One region of the Lysinibacillus sp. G4S2 genome, then DNA from elsewhere that is predicted to be linked to it. Evidence: riboswitches for the same ligand, from Rfam matches in the RefSeq annotation. Region 1 holds a riboswitch; each other region holds the start of a gene.

Region 1 (5,367 bases):
ATTCTAGCAATTCTACAGATGTCGAGCGCACATAATACGTCGTTTTTACACCGCTCGCCCAAGCATTCATATGCAGTGCCAGTAAATCCTTCGCCTTAATCGTATTTTGAACATATAAATTAAGCGAAATACCCTGATCGATATGACGTGCTCGTGCAGCATTTTGCTTGATTGTCCAATTTTGATCGATGAAATAAGCAGATTTATAATACCAAGTCGTCACTGGTGATAAATCTGGTACAGTTACTGGTATTTTGTAATCCTTCTTCTCCTCTGAATAACTCTTTTGGAAAATAGGATCAATCGTTGCCGTACTGCCTGCTAAAATGGATGTCGATGAGTTAGGTGCAACTGCCATCACATAGCCGTTGCGCATACCTTTTTCAGCAACTGCCGCACGTAATGCATTCCATTTATCACTGTCATAGCCACGTTTGTCAAAATAAGCACCAGTATGCCAATCTGAGCCCTCAAATAATGGGTAGGCTCCTTTTTCACTTGCCAAATCGTTGGAAGCACGAATCGTTAAATACGCAATTTCCTCATATAGCTTGTCCGCGAATTCTACAGCATCCTCAGACTCCCATTGAATTTCTTTTAAAGCTAATAAATGATGCCAGCCAAATGTTCCAAGTCCAATACCACGGTAACGCAAGTTTGTACGCTCTGCCTGTTTTACTGGAATTGTATTTAGAGCAATAACATTATCTAACATACGTACTTGAATTGGAATCAAGCGCTCTAAAACACCAGCCGGTACAGCTCTACCTAAATTAATGGATGATAAATTGCATACTACGAAGTCTCCAGGCTTGCGACGTGTAACGATGACATCATCTTCTAAAGTAATAGACTCAAATTCAGTTGGTGACATGTTTTGGAAAATTTCTGTCCTTTTCTTCAACTAGGTTCGCTAGACCTAATCCGTTCTCTTATGAACTGCTGTATATCACTATACAGAGGAGACTATATCATCATCCTCAGCTCTACCTGAAGGATGCTCCGCTTTTCCCTTTATGAATTATCCCTATAACGGGCCTCGCTTGAGGGGTACTCTACTCGCTTCTTCACTCATGTTTTTCAATGAGTTATGCTTTCGATAGTCGTTAGGCTTTTACTTTTGATTAACTAATTTAATCAAAAGATTTAGCACGGTAGGTTATCACATTGTGACTTTCCCCGTTTAACGGAGTTTTCGACAACCATTTCTGATTGAAGGTGCTACTATTAACACAAATTACTTGAGTAAACCATTCCTTCATGTTTATTCGGATTCATGCGGTTTACTTCATCACGATAGAACATAAACGGCACGCCTGTTTCAAGCTGTGAGCGCATAATACGCTTCATAATATCGATCGCTGGTACGACTTCACGGCTTAATAAAGGATTGGCGATACATTCTGCATATTTTGTACGGAAGGAACCGTCACCTTTTTTCTCATCATAGAAATCCTCTAGTGAGTAGCCCATAACCTCTCGTACTTCATGTGGGTCAAATAAATGCCATTCCCCGCGCTCTTCAACTGTCTCCATAAATAAATCCGGTAAGCATAGCCCTGTGAAAATATCATGGGCACGTAAACGCTCATCCCCATTGTTTAAACGTAAATCTAAAAACGTAAAGACGTCCTTATGCCAAACATCTAAATAAACAGCAATAGCTCCTTGGCGTTGACCAAGCTGATCGACTGAAACTGCCGTATTATTAAGCTGTTTAATCCAAGGTAATACGCCACTTGATGCCCCTTTAAAACCTTTAATAGATGAGCCTCGGCTACGAATTTTGCCCATATAAACGCCAATGCCACCACCGTATTTCGATAAGGTTGCAACATCTGTATTTGTGTCGTAAATGCTTTGTAAACTATCATCTACTGTATCGATAAAGCAGCTAGATAACTGTCCATGTGTTTTCCCTGCATTCGATAATGTCGGAGTGGCTACTGTCATATATAAATTGCTCATTGCCCAGTAAGACTCTCGCACCTTTTGTAAACGATTTTCTGTTTCATCCTGCATCAATGTCATCGCAATGACCATCCAACGTTCCTGAGGTAGCTCCACTGGTGTTTTCGTATAATCACGGACAACATAGCGGTCCATCAATGTTTTTAAGCCAATATATGTAAACAACTCATCTCGACTTTGTTCTAAATAAGAAGCAAGTTCCTGAAGCTCTTGCTCACTATATTTTGTTGTTAAACTTTCATGATACAAACCAGCCTCTGTATAGCGTGCTAATTGTGCTGGGAATACCTGATAAACATCTTTCACTGAAACGCCGCGACGCATTGCAAATTGGTCATATAATTTTTCTAAATAAATTTGCGCTGCAACAAATGTCCAATATGGCTCCTCTTCATCAATTAGGCTAAGCGTTTGTAAAATCATCGCATCTGCCCATGCCTCAAATGTGGCATTGTCATTTTTTCGTAGCCATCGATCCGATAACCTTACAAAACTTTCAAGTTCATCCTCCGTGTAACTATTCTTTAACTTAGCAATTTGCTGTTCGATTTGAATTGTCATATACACATACTCTCCCTTTCTTTCTACAACAACACAAAAAGCGATCATGCACCCTCTATCGGTTGCGTGATCGCTGTAAAATCGGAAATGGAAATGAAGGACATGCACACAAAGAAGTGAACAAATCTCTCGCCTCCACTTCTCAATCCCCGAAGAATGTGTTGTTGTCTCGAACAAATTGGCAGGTCTCCTGGCTCATGCTTCCTCCAAATGATCGCCTTCCCATTTTTAACAGTGGCATCATCATCATTTGTCAGCACTTACAGTTGCGGGGACAGCTTCGGCTTAAGATGCTCTTTTTCCGAATTCCCTTTTAAACCATATTGGTACCTCTTGTCCAAAATACTATATATTGTGTTTTAACTCCTAAACAAATCTAACATATTGTGTTTGTTGTTGCAATAGGCGTTTTGCCCCTTGAATTTTTTTAAGTGCTACTTTTTCTCGAAGCAAGCCCTATTACAATGCAGTTTTACGTAGTTTTTCAAAATTTCTAGGAAAAATATTTTGTGCCAGTTGCTCTTTTTCTGGATGTACTCCTAGTAAAATGACTGCACATGGGCCAGCCGTTTTCTCAACATCTAGCGAACTTTTGACCTGTTGATTGCCAAAAAGGCGGGTAAATTCTGCTTGCAGACCTTTTGATCCTACTGGCCAAACTTGCTGCACGATGTCCTCTTTCCATGCCTGAAAAACAGGCTGTAGCTGTGCGACATCCTCAGGCTGCGCAAGGACTTCATTGCCTACAAGTGGCAGTCCATATGTATACCAAATAAGTTGTTCATGCTTAGTTAGTGTACGTTTCTGCTGTTCTCCAAGCATCGTTATAGACAAACCTGATTGTACAGTTGGCATATTGGACTCAGTGCTACCGTCTATTTGCGGACAAATAAGACCAGCTTCATCAAAAACTTGCTGAATGCCTGCTACATACCGAGACCATGCCGCATCCCCTGAAAAATTAGCGAGTAGGACATGTGTTGGTAAAGCATTTGCGGCAAGCTGCTCTAAAAAAGTAACACGTGCTGTCAAGTATGCCGTTAGTTGATCTGAGGCTGACACAACATCTTGTGGTTTTTCACCAATTGCTGCGGCATTATCTGTCGTAGCAATGAGCTCCCCTATTTTTATGGCATTTCTCAATGTAATCGCCCTGCCTTACGCACAAATACTTTAGATAAAATTGGCATTGCAACTGCAACGATGATTAAATTAATTAATGTTGCCAGCGGAAGACTCGTAAGAGATGCCCAATAAAATGCCGGACTAATGATAAAGTAAAACGGTAATGGTGCCACAACGCCATTTAAAATAAGTGCCACAGGCCATTTCCAGAAATGCATTCCTTTATTATGCATAATCCCGAAGATCCATACAACGATAAACATTTCTACTGCGATAATAATATGGAGTGGTCCTAGTGGGAAGCCAGAAGTTAAGGCTGTAATAAAATGCCCAATTACCCCTGCAACCCCAGCCAATACTGGAGATAAAAATACAACACTCAAAAATGCGGGAGCAGAGTCCAGCGCAGCAGTTGCAATAAATGCTGGAATTTTAATCACTGCACCAACTGCACATATTGCCGCTACCATCGCAACGAGTGTCAATTTCATTAACCTTTGTCGATCCATTCCATTTCCTCTTTTCGTTATTTTATTATCATAGCGTGGGGTGATTTCAGTTCCGGTTAGGCGCTTTTTTACTGACGCTTCGCTTTCGCACAGAGCAAAGCTTCCCTGGGGCGTCCGATGAGCCACCAGCTTAACTCCAATCAACGTAAATACATGCTCTTCCATCCGTCGCTCTGTCTTCTATCCGTCACTTTGACGGTTCTACACACAATTTTGATGGTTCTATCCACAATTTTGACGGTTCTATCCACGAATTTGACCGCCCTATCCACGAATTTGACCGCTCTATCCACGACTTTGGCCTTTCTATCCACGACTTTGACCGCTCTATCCACGATTTTGGCCTTTCTATCTACGACTTTGACCGCTCTATCCACGAATTTGGCCTTTCTATCCACGAATTTGACCGCCCTATCCACGAATTTGGCCTTTCTATCCACGACTTTGACCGCTCTATCCACGAATTTGGCCTTTCTATCCACGAATTTGATGGTTCTTTCCGTCACTTACACCTTAGAAAAAACATCCACACTAAAGAGCCTTACAAATTCTTAGATCATTTAATTTGTTCCCCGATACCGTACCAAATGCGTACGACATGTTCCGCTTCAGCAAATAACGCCTGGTACAAGCGCCCACATGTATCGCGTAATAATCGTGCCTGTTTTTCCATCGGCACAACCCCACGTCCCATATCGGTCACAATTATATACAGTGCACAATTTTCGTCAAGAGTCTTTAGTCTTGTCAAAATGGTTTTGACAAGGGCCTCATCATCCTCCAGATCTTGTGTCACGAGCCACTTTTCTAAGTTTTTAATAACAAGTATATCACTGGCAGGAATGTCATCAGGTACATAGCCATCTACTAGCTCAACTTTTTGATCTGCAAGCAAATTCATGACATAGTCGGTTTTTCCACTATAAGCTCCTCCGATAAAGACATGCATCTTGCTCCCTCCTCCCAAGCCTTTCTTGAAAACGTTAAAGTGAACATTTTATCATGCGGCGTATGATACGTCCAAAATGGTTGCTCAGTTGGTGCAAATGCAACAAGCAGTGCTCGAATGACTCCACCATGAACGACGAGATGATAAACATCTTCATCTTTGGATAACGCTGTAAACCCTTCCATAACACGCGCACAAAAGGCATCAAAGCCTTCCCCTTTTGGAGGCGGTGATTGTACCGGGTCATCTAAC
Region 2 (5,367 bases), 900 kb from region 1:
GACGCTAGTTTATTCATATATGCATACTTATCAATGAGTAACATAGCGTTTAACCTTCTTTATGTTTGCCGCGCATTAAGCCGATAAAATAGCCGATAAATCCAGCGCCGATAGCAGCTTGTAGTGCGAATAATAAGCTTTCAATTTCACCACTCGGTGGCTCCCATATGCTTTCAAACCAAGGTTCGTAGTCAGCGTTAATTTCACTAATCGCTGCTTCTGCTTGGCCATCAGCCCCTTCAAATTCTGCACCTTTTTGGATAAAGAGAGGGAAGATTGCTAGAAACACAACAATTGCTAGGAGCAGTAAATTTTTTTTCATATTAGTGTGCCTCCTTTGCTGAGAAAACACGTAATGCTTTTAGTTCGCTCAAATTATATTTTTTCAAGAAGTTCATAACGATCACTGTTAAAATTCCTTCACTAATAGCGAGAGGAATTTGTGTTAATGCAAAAATACCAGCAAATTTTGTGAATGAAGCCATAAATCCTCCTACTTCAGAAGGGAAGGCAAGAGCTAACTGTACAGAAGTGACAACATATGTACCTAAGTCACCAAGCATTGCTGCTAAAAAGACAGCTATGGAAAATGATAGCCCTATTTTTTGTGAGCCTTTAAAAACATAGTAAGCAATAATAGGACCAACAATTGCCATGGAAAAGGCGTTTGCCCCTAAAGTTGTAAGTCCACCATGTGCTAAAAGTAAAGATTGGAATAATAATACGATTGTCCCGATCACACTCATAGCTAGTGGCCCAAAAAGAACAGTCCCAAGTCCAACTCCTGTCGGGTGCGAGCAACTCCCTGTTACAGAAGGGATTTTTAAGGCTGATAGCACAAAGGCGAAGGCACCCGATAAACCTAGTATCATTTTTGTTTCAGGATTTTCATCAATGGTTTTGCGAATTGAACGTAATCCTAAAATAATAAATGGAATGGAAATGACCCACCAAAAAATTGCCCATTCAATCGGCAAAAAGCCCTCCATGATATGCATAGCAAATGCACGATTTGGCACGAATAAAAATGCCAGTAAGAAATAACTAAGCTTCCAACCTGAGAATTTCAAAATCTCTCCTCCTTACATTAAAATTTTCGAATTAGCGTGCGAACGAAATTATTTCACCTTGCCATAAAATAGGTGTTTTGCTCCTCAACCGGAACCATATCTGTACGCATCTACCACCTTGAGATGAAAATGAAGATAAAAAAAACACTTCTCCGATTCAGGAAAAGTGCATAGCTAAAAAAGTAATTAAAAATCTAATCTGCTAGGCGCACACCTATCCTCGTAGGTTGAAACGATCACTTATTTTTCGGCAGGTCTCCTGGCTTTAGTTCAACGTTTTATAGGCCTTCCCATCCTTTGGACAGTGACATTATCTATAAAACTCCCTAGTACAGTGGCGGGACCGCGCCGGACTTAAACCGGCTTCCCTTTTAAGCGAATTGATGAACAATTCGCACCGAAAAAAGATGAAGTTGTGAGATTTCACGACAAAGTGTAACATGAATTTCCGTAAACAAGCTATCTTTTTTATGAAAAATTTTTTAAATTGAGGGGCATTGTAGAAAATTCGGATAATACAGAAGAGGAATTTCCCTTTTTTCTAGGGGAAATTTGCTGAATAATTAATAAAAATGCCACAAATTAAGAAAGAAATATTGAAATTTTAAAAAAATAAGCTATGATAGAGACAGATTTCTATTACATAAAAAATACAATTTCATATAAAAACGTCAATAAGTGCTCGAATATTTTCGAGATAATAGGGAAATCGGTGAAAATCCGATACAGCCCCCGCTACTGTAATAGCTGATGAAATCGCAAATGCCACTAGTGAAAACTCGGGAAGGCGCGAAAGTAAAAGGAAGCTTAAGTCAGGAAACCTGCTTATTGCGATAAATGCATGCAAACTTTTCGGAGGGAGAAGTTGAAGCGAGAGCGAGTACCTGTATATATTCGTTTTAATTTGGCTTCTACAAAACCTTTACTCTTCGTCTAGAGTAAAGGTTTTTTCTTTTTCCTAAAAGCAAATGAGGGGAGAACAACAATGACAACATGGAATTTAGAGGGGATGAAAACGCATCTTTTTATTTGCAATGGCAGTAGCTGTATGAAAAAAGATGGAGAGGAAATTACACAGGCAATCCGTGATGAAATTCAGTTGCTGGCGATTGATAAGGAAATACATACGACAAGGACACGCTGTAATGGTAGGTGTAAGGATGCTTGTGTTGTCATCGCTTATCCTCAAGGGAATTGGTACCGTGTGCCGACCACAGAGCATGCGCGGGCACTTGTTCAAGATTTAAATCACGAATCGTTACATAATGAGCATGTCTTTACACTGCGTGAAGGTTCGTTACAGCGTACAGCACAAACAACAGCCATTAAAGGTATTGAAAAGGTGAAAGAGGGGTAACAAAATGTCGCAAAAAGGGAAGATTTTCGTAGTTGGCTTTGGACCTGGAGATTTTAAACATATTACGACTCGTGCTGTGGAGGCACTACAACAAAGTGATATGATCATAGGCTATAAAACTTATGTTGAACTTATTCAGGATTTAGTAAGTGCAAAGTCAATTATTAGTACCGGTATGACAGAAGAGGTTTCACGTGCACAGGAAGCGGTCCGCCAAGCAGAGGCAGGCAGTATCGTATCTGTTATTTCGAGCGGAGATGCTGGTGTCTATGGCATGGCGGGATTAGTGTATGAGGTATTAATCGAGCTAGGCTGGACGGAAGCAACTGGTGTTGAGGTAGAAATTGTTCCGGGTATTTCGGCTATCAATTCGTGTGCAAGTTTACTAGGTGCTCCGATTATGCATGACGCCTGTACGATTAGTTTAAGTGACCACTTAACGCCTTGGAATTTAATTGCAAAACGAGTAGAAGCAGCCGCAATGGCGGATTTTGTTATTGCTCTTTATAACCCAAAGAGTGGTCGTCGTACGAGACAAATTGTGGAGGCACAACGAATTTTATTAGAATATCGCTCTCCAGATACGCCGGTAGGACTTGTGAAAAGCGCGTATCGTGAACGCCAGGAAATTACAATGACAACTTTGGCAGAAATGCTAGAACACGATATTGGTATGCTAACAACCGTTGTGATTGGAAATTCATCAACGTTCTTCTACGACAATAAAATGATTACGCCACGTGGTTATCAGCGTAAATATACACTTGGCGAAGAAAAACAACCGTTACGACCACATCAACGACTGAAAGAAGAAAATGAACCGTGGGCAATGAATCAAGAAACAGGACAGGCGCGTAATGATTTTGCGACAGATCCTAATGCAAATCGAATCAAGTCCAGTTTAGCGATAACACCAGAACCAAAGCCTAAAAAAAAGTCATCACTTGAAATGGCGACAACAGCACTAGCGATGGTGAAGGGAACAAGTGCTGTGAAGGCAACACCCAAGCTTATTCACCAAAAAATTGAATCTATTTTTGAATTAGCTGTTAGTCCAGGAGTAGCCAATAAGTTCTTTTCTCCTCAACAAATGATGACTTTAGCAGAAGTTGTTGGAGAGGAAGGCACGATGGAGTATACACCAGACCATCAAATTCATTTGAAAATTCCAACAGCTGCGCCTGAAGAGATTACAGCAAAGCTTCGTGAAGTTGGCTTTTTACTAGCACCAATTGGTGACGTGCTTTCGTTAAAGGCTTGTGACTTCTGTTACGGAGAAAAGTTCGATTCGATTCCTTATGCAGAAGAGATTCAAGAAAAGCTTGGGGGAATGTCGTTACCGAAAACGTTAAATATTGGTTTTAACGGCTGTGGTATGGCATGTTATCGAGCGGTATTTGATGATATTGGGATTGTTTATCGCAAAAGTAAGTTTGATGTTTTTATTGGTGCTAAGCCGGTTGGCCGTACAGCACATGCGGCCCAGCCTGTTGTTGAGGGCTTAGAGCCTGAGCAGCTTATACCGCTAATTACAGACATTATCGAAGAGTATAAAGCAAATGCACATCCAAATGAACGTTTGTTTAAATACTTCAAACGTGTGAAAAAGATACTTCATTTTACGTATCAGGATATGTCTTCAAAAATAAAAGTTGAGCCAGCTCCATGCGGCGACTAGTGAGGGGTAATGAGATGAAAGCAATTTTATTTGTCGGCCACGGGAGCCGTTTAGCAGCAGGAAATGATGAGGTACGCACGTTTATCGAGCAAATGACACCTCGTATTGATGAGAGTTTTTTAGTAGAAACATGTTTTTTAGAGTTTGCCTCGCCGAACATTGAAGAAGGTATTACGAACTGTGTGAAGAAGGGCGCTACAGAGGTGCATGTTATTCCGATTATTCTTCTTCATGCGGGACATTCAAAACTGCATATTCCAGCAGAAATCGAACATGCGCGTGAGCATTATCCAAATATAACGTTCACATATGGCCAAACAATCGGAATCCATGAAGAAATATTTGCTATTTTAGAAGACCGTTTAGCAGAAATTGGATTCAATGTGGAAGAAGAACATAAGGATACTGCCATTTTATTAATTGCACGAGGCGGTAGTGACCCATCTGCAAATGGTGATTTTTATAAGATTACACGCCTGTTGTGGGAAAAACTTCCGGTTCAGTTTGTGGAAAGCGCCTTTATGGGTGTGACAGATCCTCGTGTTGAAGAAGGTATTGAGCGCTGTGTGAAGCTTGGTGCTAAAAAAATCATTATGCTACCGTACTTTTTATTCACAGGTATCCTCATGGAACGTATGAATGGTATGTGTAAGCAGTTTAACGAAAAATATCCTGACTGTGATATTCAAATTGCCAACTATTTTGGCTATCATGAGCGTTTGCAAAATGTGTTATTAGAGCGTATTGAGCAAGCTGTGAATGGTACATCAACAGGCATGCAAGATTTAGAAAACTATCGTGCTTATGCGGCGGTGCATGGTCATGCGCATCATCATCACCATCATGACCACGACCATGGACATGACCACCATGATCACGACCATGACCATGAACACCACAATCACGACCATGACCATGAACACCACAATCACGACCATGACCATGACCACGATCATCACCATGAAGAGGAGCCGGTGCAATGATTTTCATGTTAGCAGGGACGAGTGATGCAAGGAATCTAGCACTTGAATTACAGTCAGCGGGTTACGCTGTGACGGCAACCGTCGTTACTGAATCAGCCGCTTCAAGCCTTGCAGAAGTGGGCCTTCCTCATTTAGTCGGACGATTAACAGCTGAGGAAATGGCGACGATTATCACAGAGCAAGGGTACCGTTTAGTTGTAGATGCCTCTCATCCATTTGCTGAAGAAGCTTCAAAAAATGCGATGGCAGCAGCGGAGCAAGCAAATGTACCGTATATTC
Region 3 (5,367 bases), 940 kb from region 1:
CAGCAACTTCCATCGGAGCTTGTGGAACTGGTACAGTACCACTTTTTGCAGCTTGTATTGATGGAGTTTTTATATTAGGTTCATCTAATATCGATAACGTTATTGCTTGTTTTAATAAACACTGAATTCAATGAGTAAATTGATTCATGTATTTTGATAGAAATAAGAAGCCTTTGAATGTAAAAGGCTTCTTGTTTTTCCTTACTTTTTAGGGGGCAGTCATATTATAAAAAATAATTTAAGAGACAAGGAATCAAATAAATTAAAATAGTACCTATAGCAAAAATAGATATCACTTTTACTTTTATCAGGTCTTTTTTTATTTCTTTTTTCAAGATAACACCACCTATAATAAACAATTGAAGTTAACTTAAAAAGTACATTATATGATATGTTCCACAAATTTATACTAACATTTATTTCTGAATATTCATACTACTGCGCGCAGATGAGTATATTTTTACTACGCTTATATTAGTGTCGTTACTACTAGTGAATTATTAGCAGTATGAATTAACCTCTCATAAGATGAAAAAAACAGTTAATAAACACAAGTATCTATTTAATACTTAGCAGCCCTCGCTTAATAGCTGTTACGACAGCACCTACTCGAGATTCTACGTTTAATTTCCTAATGATTGATGAGATATGGTATTCAACTGTTCTTATGCTTATCATCATTTCCTCACTAATTTCTGAATTGGTTTTATCCTCTGCAATCCATTTTAAAATTTCATACTCTTTTGGGGTAAGCATTTTATCTATCTTAATTACTTCAATTTTAGGAAACAGTTTATGGCCTGAATATACCTGTTTAATGGTGAAGATTAGTTCTTGGATAGGTTTTTCTTCGGTCATAAAAGCACTTGCTCCCGCATTATAGGCAGCTTGAATATATTCTGCATAATCATGCTTCGATAAAATGATGATTCGTAAATGAGGCATATTTTTTAGTAGTTCAACAGTTAAGTCAATGCCATTAACTAATTTCATCCCAATATTCATTAGCACAATATTAGGGGAGGTAGCAATGATTTCATGTAGTAAAAATTCTGGATTAGAAACGACCCCTACCACGCGAATAGTTGGTTCTTTGTTTAATCTATTTGATAAGCATTCTAATAGTAATTGACGATCATCTACAAGTAGCACATTTATATTCAACCTACTCACTCCTTAAATTTAATTTATATATTATACCCGTTCAAAAGACTTCGGAAACTTTTAATCTACTTTTTTCTAATTTATTGGTAAATAACTAGGTTGTTTTTTAAAAAGCACTTATATTTTTATGAAAATATACATAGATAGAAATGAGATATTTGCGGGAAATACGGATGTTTTTTTTAATTCTATTTGTTACAGTTGTAATTATCTTAATTTAAAGATAATTACCAAAATTGTGATTATACAAGTGTGGTGAAGCGACAGCAACAGAAGAATCCCATCTTTATAGCTGGTGAGATGAATGTTGGATAGTACTTTTCGGGTTGTCCTAATACCAACTGAATGAAGATAAATAGTTAAGAGCTTGGTTGGTTTGCGATGTAAATAATTTATTGTTTATTGGATCAAGGGTTATTCATTAATTCAAAACAATCATGTTAATATCCCAGCTACAAATGTATTTCTTTCCTATTTTAGCAAAGATAATGAAGAACTAATATGGGCATACAGCATCTACTGGTCTATCTTGTGCAATATCAAAGGACATCTTACATATTAATGAAAAGGTGAAAATGGACAGCAAAGAAATCAAAATTATGAGTAAGTATTTAGAGAAAAGTAAAAAATTTTTACAGCATAAAATTTATAAAATATTAGAAAATGATAAGGATTTTTTATTATTTTTAGGGAATGAGCGAGTTAATGGAAGGTATCATTTATCATTAGATGAAATGCTTCAAATTTTAGATAGGATTGATATTAAAGACATGCAAGCATTTATTAATGAAAAATTGAATCATGCAAAAATGAAACGAATCATTCTATCATAATAGAGGTGTTATATATGAATGAAGCAATATCAATAAAAGATTTGTATTTTTCGTATAACTCTAATATACAAATACTGAAAAATATTAATTTAACAATAAATCACAATGAAGTGTTTGGTTTACTAGGACCAAACGGAGCGGGGAAAACAACTTTATTAGAATGTGTACAAGGGGTTAGAAATGGCTATACCGGCAACATAATTGTTAATGGTTTAGATGTTAGAAAAGATTCAGATCAAATTAAACCACTCATAGGTGTACAGTTTCAGTCAAATTCCTATTTTGATTATATTAGGGTGGATGAATTGTTTGAATTCTTTGCTATATTATACAACATGAAGATTACTGAAAATGAAATTAAAGATCTATTAAACAAAGTAAATATGCAAGAACATAAAAGATCTTATGTTAATAAACTTTCTGGAGGACAAAAACAAAGAGTAAGTATAGCTTTAAGTATTTTGAATAAACCTCAGGTCTTGTTTTTGGATGAACCTACAACCGGGTTAGATCCGAACTCCAGAAAAGATTTGTGGAATATTATAAAAGATATTAGAAAGGAAGGGACAACTATAATATTAACAACACATTATATGGAAGAAGTAGAGGCACTCTGTGATAATGTATGTTTTATTAACAATGGGAGTATATATACTGTGGGAAAACCGGAAGAGATTATTGAAAATGCTAATTTAAATTCATTTATTAAAATAGGTTTAATAGCAGATTCTGATGTACAGTATTTAGAAAGTTGTCCGACAGTAGAAACGATAAAAAAAGAAGAGGACTTTTTTTACTTATACACTAAAGACATAAGAAAAACGATAGATTATATAAATAAATTAGAAGATGAAAAACGAATAACAACAACTAGTATTAATATTCAAAAAGCAAATTTAGAGGATGTATTCTTAAATATGACTGGAAGTGTTTTGAAAGTATGAATAGTTTTGTGAATTTGTCTTCTATATTTTTTAAAATGGAATTAAGAAATAAACAAGCGGCTATTATGAGTACTGTGTTCCCTATTTTAATGATGGCTTTAATGGGTACAGCAGGAAAAGATGCGGCAAGAGATGGTATGTCATATATGACCTATATCTTTCCAGGTATTCTAGGAATGGCTTATGGAGCTATCGGTCTAATAGCTTTACCTGTGATGATCGCTTCATATAGGGAAAGGGGTATTTTTAAAAAAATTAAAGTTACTCCAATTTCTACATCAAAAATAATGGTATCAATTTTTAGTACACAGCTTTTCATTATGGCTATACAAACAGTTATTATATTGGGCATTAGTGTTTTTATTTTTAATGTCCAATTAAATTTTAGTTCTATTTATACTCTTTTATTGATTCCGTTGTTATTAATGGGTGGTCTTAGTTTATTAGGCGTAGGTTTAATAATCGGAATATATGCTAATAACGCAAAAAATGCCACAACTATGGGGAATCTTTCAAATTTAGTATTCATTTTTTTAGGTGGTACTTTCTTCCCGAGTGACGTGTGGCCAAAAATTTTAATGCCATTTGTTTATATTAATCCACTTAATTATATTATTGAAGCTATAAGAAAAACACTTATCTTCGAGACTCAAAATCTTAATACTTATCTAACCGAGTTATCAGTATTAACTGCTATAGCAGTAATTACGTTAGTATTTTGTGTTAAAGTTTTTAAATATGAATAATCAAGTATATTCGTTCACTTCAAAATGTCAACAATGCTCAACAACTTTAAATATTGACACTAAAAACACTTTATCGTAAATTTAAAATAATTGCATAAAAGCTTTAGGTGCCCATTGCGGGAGAATAGGGAATAAAGTGAAAAGCTTTAGCGGTCCCACCACTGTAAAAGGGAGTTTCATAGAGAATGCCACTAGCAATGTTCTGGGAAGGTTCTATGAAATGTTGAAATTGAGCCAGGAGACCTGCCTAACTGCTTCGTATTTTATAGACGATGGAAAAGTCTGTAGTTTATTTGTTATGAAATAAACTACAGGCTTTTTATTTTTTTCTCTAGATCAATCTTCGAGTAACAAGGGCAAAAAAGAAAGGGGAAATTTTCATGCAATTATTACAACAAACGATTCAAAACATTCAAAGTGTCGATAACAAAATGATGGAGACAGCAAGGGAGTACATAGATGCGCTTAGCAAGCCTCCTGGAAGCTTGGGGAAACTGGAGTCTTTAGCTGTGCAACTATCAGGAATTACTGGAGAACTATTTCCTGCGATTGATAACAAAGCAATTATTGTCTGTGCAGCAGATCATGGTGTTTATGATGAAGGGGTAACATCAAATCCGCAAAATGTAACGGTCTTTCAAACATTAAATTTTCCTAGAGGAGGAACAGGTGTCTGCGCTGTAGCGAAAATAACAAATGCCAAAATTGTCACAGTAGACGTTGGTGTTAAAGAGGATATTCCACTTGATGCTGGTGTCATCATTAAAAAAATTAAATACGGAACGGACAATATGGCAAAAGGTCCTGCTATGTCAAGGGAAGAAGCCATTCAATCAATTGAAGTAGGAATTGAAGTAGCTACGGAGGAAATAAAAAAAGGGATCAATGTACTCGGGACAGGTGAAATGGGGATAGCTAATACAACACCGAGTGCTGCAATATTATCGGTTCTTCATGAGTGTCATCCAAGTGAAGTAACAGGATTCGGTGCAGGTGTTGGACCGGGGGGGCTGGCACATAAAGTAGCAGTCATTCACAATGCCATTGCATTAAATAAACCAAATCGAGACGATGCGATTGATATTCTTGCAAAAGTTGGTGGGTTAGAAATAGGCGCTATGGCTGGGGTTATACTTGCTGCCGCTGTCAATCGCAAACCTGTTGTGATCGATGGCTTTATTTCTACTATTGCTGCACTTATTGCATACGAACTTGAACCAAAAGTAAAAGACTATATCATTCCTTCTCATGCTTCCGAAGAACCAGGTGCTAAAATTGCAGCTGAATTGCTCGGGGTTGAACCGATGCTACAGATGAATATGCGATTGGGCGAAGGCTCTGGTGCAGCTTTAGCCTTTCCTATTTTGGATGCAGCAAGCTCCATGATGAAAAACATGGTTACATTAGAGGAATCTATACTGCTGTTAGAAAAGTAATTTAAAGATTATGAGGTTCTCAAATAAGTTTTTTATTTACAGGATTAAAAAAACAAGCCCAAATAACAGCTATTTGGGCTTGTTGTTATGCAGTGATGTAAGGAAACGTGGCTATGCCCGCTGCAACTTCCGTAACGGTAAACGCCATTTTTTCATATATGAAAGAACTCTTAGTGCTGTAATTACACCAAATAATACATATAAAAAGAAATCCCCTGAAAATAATTCAAGCCCGATGATAAGC
Region 4 (5,367 bases), 2.6 Mb from region 1:
ATCCATAACCTCTGGTGAATGGCAATCAATAATTCCAATAATATCTAGTCCCTTTCTTGCACTAGAAGTCTCGAGAATTTTTGTTAACGTTAACGATTTACTGCCAGTAATTTTGACAGCGCGTCCACTTAAAGTACGTCCAATATGAATATGTAAATCTGCATATAAATTTTGCATCATTGTAAACACCTCTATTATTTTCAATGAAATAAAAAAACCTCACATTGCTGCAAGGCGTTTCACTCTTAATCATGATGGATGATTGTTGTGAGTACTATTATTTGATTCATAAGCACCTGAGCCCTGTGATGGCATTGTCGAAGAATCATACGCCACTATTGTCACGCCAATTGTCTTCTCTAGCTCATTAATTTTTTCAAGCTGTTGCTGATCTAATTGTGCAAACTTTATCTCTTCCACTTTCATCAATTCCTTTCACGTATACAATTCCCCAAAAAGGATATAAGTATACACGAAGAAAATGAAGCTCTTTCTTCTATTAACAGTTGTCCTATCCATAAATAGCAGGTGTATCTGTTATTGTTGAAAAACAAAATGGTCAAGAAGATCTTTGTAAATTTTGTGGCGCTTTAAATAAGGGTGATTTCCGTCCCAGGCTATTCGTAAAAAAAGCGCCCAGCCGGAACGGAGATCAACCCCTCCTTTTGCCGAAGAACCATACTTTATTTATGTAGTTTTTAAAGCTTTCTTCGTAAATTGCTCAGAGACATACGTTAAATAAGGCTTCCTTGTAAGTGGATGTATTTGAATATCAGCATAAACACCAAATACATCCTGTAATAATTGTGGCGTAAGTACTTCTTCTGGTGTTCCAAAACAAACAATTCGACCTTGCTGTAAAACATAAATTTGATCGCAATACATAGCTGCAATGTTTAAATCATGTATGGCAGCAACAACTGTTAGATGTAGGGTTTGAATTAGATCCATTAGCTGCAATTGATGCTGAATATCTAGATGATTTGTTGGCTCATCTAAAATAAGCATCTGTGCTTGCTGAGCGAGAGCACGGGCAACCATCACACGCTTTTTTTCTCCCCCCGAAAGAGAGCTAAAGCTACGTTTCTCTAAATGAGCAATCCCTGTTTGATCAAGTGCACTTTTTACAATTTGAAAATCTTGTTGTTGATCAAGTTCGAATAGTTTTTTATGGGGTGTTCTCCCCATACTTACTAAATCATGTACGGTAAAGTCGAATAAGACCGGTGTTTCTTGGCTCACAACTGCTAAATTTTTCGCAATGCTTTTACTCGATTGCTTTAAAATATCCTGTTCATTTAATAAGATTGTTCCACTTTCTGGTTTTAATAAACGATACATATTCTTTAGTAGCGTTGACTTCCCACTACCATTAGGACCAATCAGCCCAACGAATTGCTTTTCCTTTATTTGAACACTTACTTCATGTAAAATGCGTTCATCAGAAATGGAGAAAGATACTTGTTTCGCTTCTAATGTCATAATTTCTAATCCCCTTCACCGAAAGAATAATTGTTACGACGTAGCAGCCAAATGAAAAATGGCCCGCCACAAAAAGCCGTGATAATTCCAATTGGCATTTCTTCAGGAGCAATTAAAATTCGGGCAAGTGCATCTGCCCAAACTAAGAAAATCCCCCCTAATAAAGCACTAATCGGTATGACATATTTATGGTTTGAACCTACAATTAGCCGTACAATATGTGGAATGATTAAGCCAACAAATCCGATTGAACCACTGACTGCGACAAGAACACCCGTTAATAATGAAACTAATAAGATAAGTTGAATTCGAAACTGTTGTAAATTAACCCCTAAAGTGACAGCTGCTTCATCTCCAAGAAGTAATAAATTTAAACTTCGATAGTGGAGCCATAGCAAGGCAAACACCACAATAAAAATAACTGTAGGAATTAAAACATTACTCCACTTTGCACCAGCTAAGCTTCCTAGCATCCAAAACATGACTGCCTTCATTCCGCCCTCTTGCTTCGACATCATTAATATAAAATTTGAAATAGCAGATAAAATAAACGACACCGCCATCCCTGAAAGTAAAAGTCGAAAGACAGAAACTCTACCGCCAACACGCGCTAAGAAGAAAACTAACGCCATCGCTGTGAGAGAACCGATAAATGCAGATACGGAAAGAGCATAAACACCAAGAAATGAAAAAGCACCTAAAATGATGACAGCTGTAGCACCAACCGTTGCACCAGAAGAAATCCCTAAAATATATGGTTCAGCAATTGAATTACGAACAAGTGCCTGAATAGCTGCTCCTGCAATTGCCAATCCTGCTCCAACGATAGCAGCGAGCAATACACGTGGAGCTCGGATTTGCCAAATGATAATTTCCTGTGAGCGACTCCAATCTTGTTCTATTCCATTTTGTATAAGTGGGATTTTTGAAAGGATGACCTTCCATACATATTGTGGCGTAACAGAAACCGATCCAACCATTATAGCAATTGTCATTGAAATGAGTAGAACTAGAAGAAGAGTCATTGAGAGTAGTATAAATTTTTTATTCATCTGTTTATTAACTCCTAATCAAAAATAATAGGTACGAAGCAATAAAAAAGGGTATTCCATGCTAAATACGCATAGAAATACCCGAGATTAAACAAAGTAAGAAAGATTTCCTTCTATTGTCCGTAATCGCTTTCATCCTCGTGGGCATTACAGGTATTCGCTAATTGGCAGGTCTCCTGGCTTCGAATCAATGTACTATGATTGCCTTCCCATTCTAGAACAGTGGCTAAATCATCATAGAACTCCTCGTTACAGTTGCGGGACAGCGTCGGATTTGCACCAACTTCCCTTTTAAGTGACACATTTACAAGATGTCACACCATTAGCATCATATATATTTTAAAATTATGACGATTCTATCATATATTTTAATAGTTCGTCTATTACTAGAATTATTCATCCAAATAAGAAGGATAATTATTTTTGTGTTAACCGAATAAAATAATCAAGTTGACACAAAAACTTTATTTTCTTACACTATTATTATCAACATTACTTATTAGGGGTGAAATAATGACAACAGTAGCGGAACACTCGCATCACAAATTAAGAACAGTAGATATTGCTTATATTGGACTATTTTCAACATTGATGATGATTGGCGCTAATATTACTTCCTTTGTACCTTTTATGGTTGTTGGTGGCGTACCAATTACGCTGCAAACATTTTTTGCTATATTAGCAGGACTGATTCTTGGTAGTAGAAAAGGTGCACTCGCTTGTACTGTTTATATGTGCATCGGTTTAGCAGGCGCACCTGTATTTGCACGTTTCAGTGGTGGCTTTGGACAAATCTTAAGTCCTACATTCGGTTTTATTGTCACTTTTATATTAGCTGCATATGTTGCAGGGCTTATTGTAGAGCGCAGCGGAACGAAAAAAAGCTATGTAATTGCTGCTTTAATTGCAACTGCCATTAATTATTTACTTGGAACGAATTGGATGTATTTCGCCTATAAGCTATGGGCTAGTGCTCCAGATGCTTTTTCTTATAAGATGGCATGGCTTTGGATGATGCCTCCATTACCAAAGGATATTATTTTAGCTATATTTGCCGGTATTTTTGCCTACCGCCTACAAAAAGTATTGAAAATAATTCCTGTTAAATAACAGAAACCCTTCTTTAGTTTGATGCTAAAGAGGGTTTTTTTTCTTGTAAGACTGCTATCCACAATTTCTGCACATTTATTTGCTACATTAAGGGCAAATAAGGAGGAGGAAATTAACATGATATTAAAAAGACAATGGCCTATTGGCATACTGACAGCATTAGCTTTACTAACATTATCAGCTTGCTCTACCAGTTCAACTAAGCCGGAAACCAATTCAAAAAATAACACCGAAACTGAGCAGAGCACTGAGATGGATCATTCTATGATGAACCATTCAAGCTCTAGTGAAGTACCAACAACTTTGAAAAATGCTGAAAAACCAAAGTTTCCTGTTGGAAGCACCGCCATTATTACGGATGGTCATATGGCAGGTATGAAAGGCGCAGAAGCAACGATTGTTGGCGCTTATGATACGACAGCCTACATTGTCTCCTATGAGCCAACTACAGGTGGAAATCGCGTAGATAATCATAAGTGGGTTATTCATGAGGAATTGATAGATTCAGGTGAAGCTCCATTGGCTCCTGGTACAGAAATCAAAACGAATGCATCTCATATGGAAGGGATGGAAAATGCGACTGTCCATATAGATGAGGCACTACAAACGACAGTTTATATGATTGATTATACGTCTACAACTATAGGTGAAGCAGTGAAAAACCATAAATGGGTTACGGAAGAAGAGCTAGCAACAAAAAAATAAAAATTCAACCTCTGCGGGAATTCTTCCATCAGAGGTTGTTATTTCTAGCTTCTAAAGGCTTTCGATCAGCTGACTTATGCCATTTATAGCCGATTCCCCAAACTGTTTGTAAGTACTCATCAGCTGGAAAACCACTTTTTCGTAATTTTTCTCGTAAATTACGGACATGTGAATCAATAGTTCGATCTTCAATTGATACGTTATAACCCCAGACTGTATTAATGAGATGTTCTCTTGAGAAAACTTTATTTTGATAATCAAGAAATAACGCTAACATTGCAAATTCTTTCGGCGTTAAAGGAATAGCCTCTTGTTGAAAATATAATTCAAAGGATTCTTTATTTAAACGTAGCCCTTCAAAGAAAATAACTTTTTCTTCAACTTTCGTTCTTCTTAATACAGCATTTATACGAGCTAGTAACTCTTCTTCATCGAAAGGCTTTAAAATATAGTCGTCTGCCCCAATATTTAACCCTTTTATGATATCAGCCTGCTCCCCTTTTGCTGTTAGCATAATCACTGGTATATCCGAAAACTTCCTTATTTCCTGACAAGCTTGCCAGCCATCCATCTCTGGCATCATAATATCTAACAGCACTAAGTCTATATGATTTTCCTCTAAATACACTAGAGCATTTCTAATCGATGTCATTGCTATACAATGAAACGTAGGCTCTAAGTAAAGAGATAGTAAATCTAGCATCCTTGGTTCATCGTCAATTAGTAATAATGTTTTCATTCGTTCCTACTCCTTAAACAGTAATTCAAAAGTAGTCCCTTTGTTTTCCTCACTAAAAACGGTTACTTCTCCTCCTTGTGCATGTACAAGTTCTTTGACAATAGCGAGGCCTAATCCTGAACCTCCATGCGCACGTGTACGAGATTTTTCTACCCTATAAAAGCGTTCAAAAATATAAGGTAAATCCTTCTTCGGAATCCCTTTCCCAGTATCTTTTATAATAATTTTTAACAAGTTACTGTGTCTTTTCACAATTACGGAAGTCGAATCTCCTGAGGA

Evidence for each region. A riboswitch is a leader RNA that binds a small molecule or an ion and turns the genes downstream of it on or off. The one in region 1 is predicted to bind cobalamin.
Region 2: another riboswitch for cobalamin. It lies ahead of QUF91_RS16780 ((2Fe-2S) ferredoxin domain-containing protein); the one in region 1 lies ahead of QUF91_RS12050 (ribonucleotide reductase N-terminal alpha domain-containing protein).
Region 3: another riboswitch for cobalamin. It lies ahead of cobT (nicotinate-nucleotide--dimethylbenzimidazole phosphoribosyltransferase); the one in region 1 lies ahead of QUF91_RS12050 (ribonucleotide reductase N-terminal alpha domain-containing protein).
Region 4: another riboswitch for cobalamin. It lies ahead of QUF91_RS25030 (FecCD family ABC transporter permease); the one in region 1 lies ahead of QUF91_RS12050 (ribonucleotide reductase N-terminal alpha domain-containing protein).

What each region holds. Positions count from the first base shown of each region.
Region 1 covers NZ_JAUCFJ010000002.1:2,351,732-2,357,098, reverse strand. Annotated here, with positions in the region: partial or broken gene QUF91_RS12055 (ribonucleoside-diphosphate reductase subunit alpha) at 1-892, opposite strand, end outside; partial or broken gene QUF91_RS12050 (ribonucleotide reductase N-terminal alpha domain-containing protein) at 1,231-2,532, opposite strand; cobalamin riboswitch at 2,695-2,881, opposite strand; gene QUF91_RS12045 (hypothetical protein) at 2,992-3,675, opposite strand; gene QUF91_RS12040 (ECF transporter S component) at 3,672-4,292, opposite strand; gene QUF91_RS12035 (hypothetical protein) at 4,284-4,721, shown strand; gene QUF91_RS12030 (bifunctional adenosylcobinamide kinase/adenosylcobinamide-phosphate guanylyltransferase) at 4,723-5,115, opposite strand; gene QUF91_RS12025 (histidine phosphatase family protein) at 5,064-5,367, opposite strand, start outside.
Region 2 covers NZ_JAUCFJ010000002.1:3,249,351-3,254,717, reverse strand. Annotated here, with positions in the region: gene cbiQ (cobalt ECF transporter T component CbiQ) at 1-44, opposite strand, end outside; gene QUF91_RS16790 (energy-coupling factor ABC transporter substrate-binding protein) at 50-322, opposite strand; gene QUF91_RS16785 (energy-coupling factor ABC transporter permease) at 324-1,070, opposite strand; cobalamin riboswitch at 1,303-1,487, opposite strand; cobalamin riboswitch at 1,730-1,913, shown strand; gene QUF91_RS16780 ((2Fe-2S) ferredoxin domain-containing protein) at 2,056-2,427, shown strand; gene cobJ (precorrin-3B C(17)-methyltransferase) at 2,432-4,105, shown strand; gene QUF91_RS16770 (sirohydrochlorin chelatase) at 4,120-5,088, shown strand; gene cobK (precorrin-6A reductase) at 5,085-5,367, shown strand, end outside.
Region 3 covers NZ_JAUCFJ010000002.1:1,414,335-1,419,701, forward strand. Annotated here, with positions in the region: gene QUF91_RS07140 (hypothetical protein) at 1-125, shown strand, start outside; gene QUF91_RS07145 (LuxR C-terminal-related transcriptional regulator) at 559-1,164, opposite strand; gene QUF91_RS07150 (hypothetical protein) at 1,740-1,997, shown strand; gene QUF91_RS07155 (ABC transporter ATP-binding protein) at 2,012-2,941, shown strand; gene QUF91_RS07160 (ABC transporter permease) at 2,938-3,687, shown strand; cobalamin riboswitch at 3,776-3,952, shown strand; gene cobT (nicotinate-nucleotide--dimethylbenzimidazole phosphoribosyltransferase) at 4,068-5,123, shown strand; gene QUF91_RS07170 (trimeric intracellular cation channel family protein) at 5,235-5,367, opposite strand, start outside.
Region 4 covers NZ_JAUCFJ010000002.1:4,906,146-4,911,512, forward strand. Annotated here, with positions in the region: gene QUF91_RS25015 (endonuclease Q family protein) at 1-177, opposite strand, end outside; gene QUF91_RS25020 (hypothetical protein) at 250-420, opposite strand; gene QUF91_RS25025 (heme ABC transporter ATP-binding protein) at 688-1,482, opposite strand; gene QUF91_RS25030 (FecCD family ABC transporter permease) at 1,488-2,534, opposite strand; cobalamin riboswitch at 2,684-2,873, opposite strand; gene QUF91_RS25035 (biotin transporter BioY) at 3,048-3,644, shown strand; gene QUF91_RS25040 (YdhK family protein) at 3,762-4,349, shown strand; gene QUF91_RS25045 (response regulator transcription factor) at 4,378-5,088, opposite strand; gene QUF91_RS25050 (sensor histidine kinase) at 5,095-5,367, opposite strand, start outside.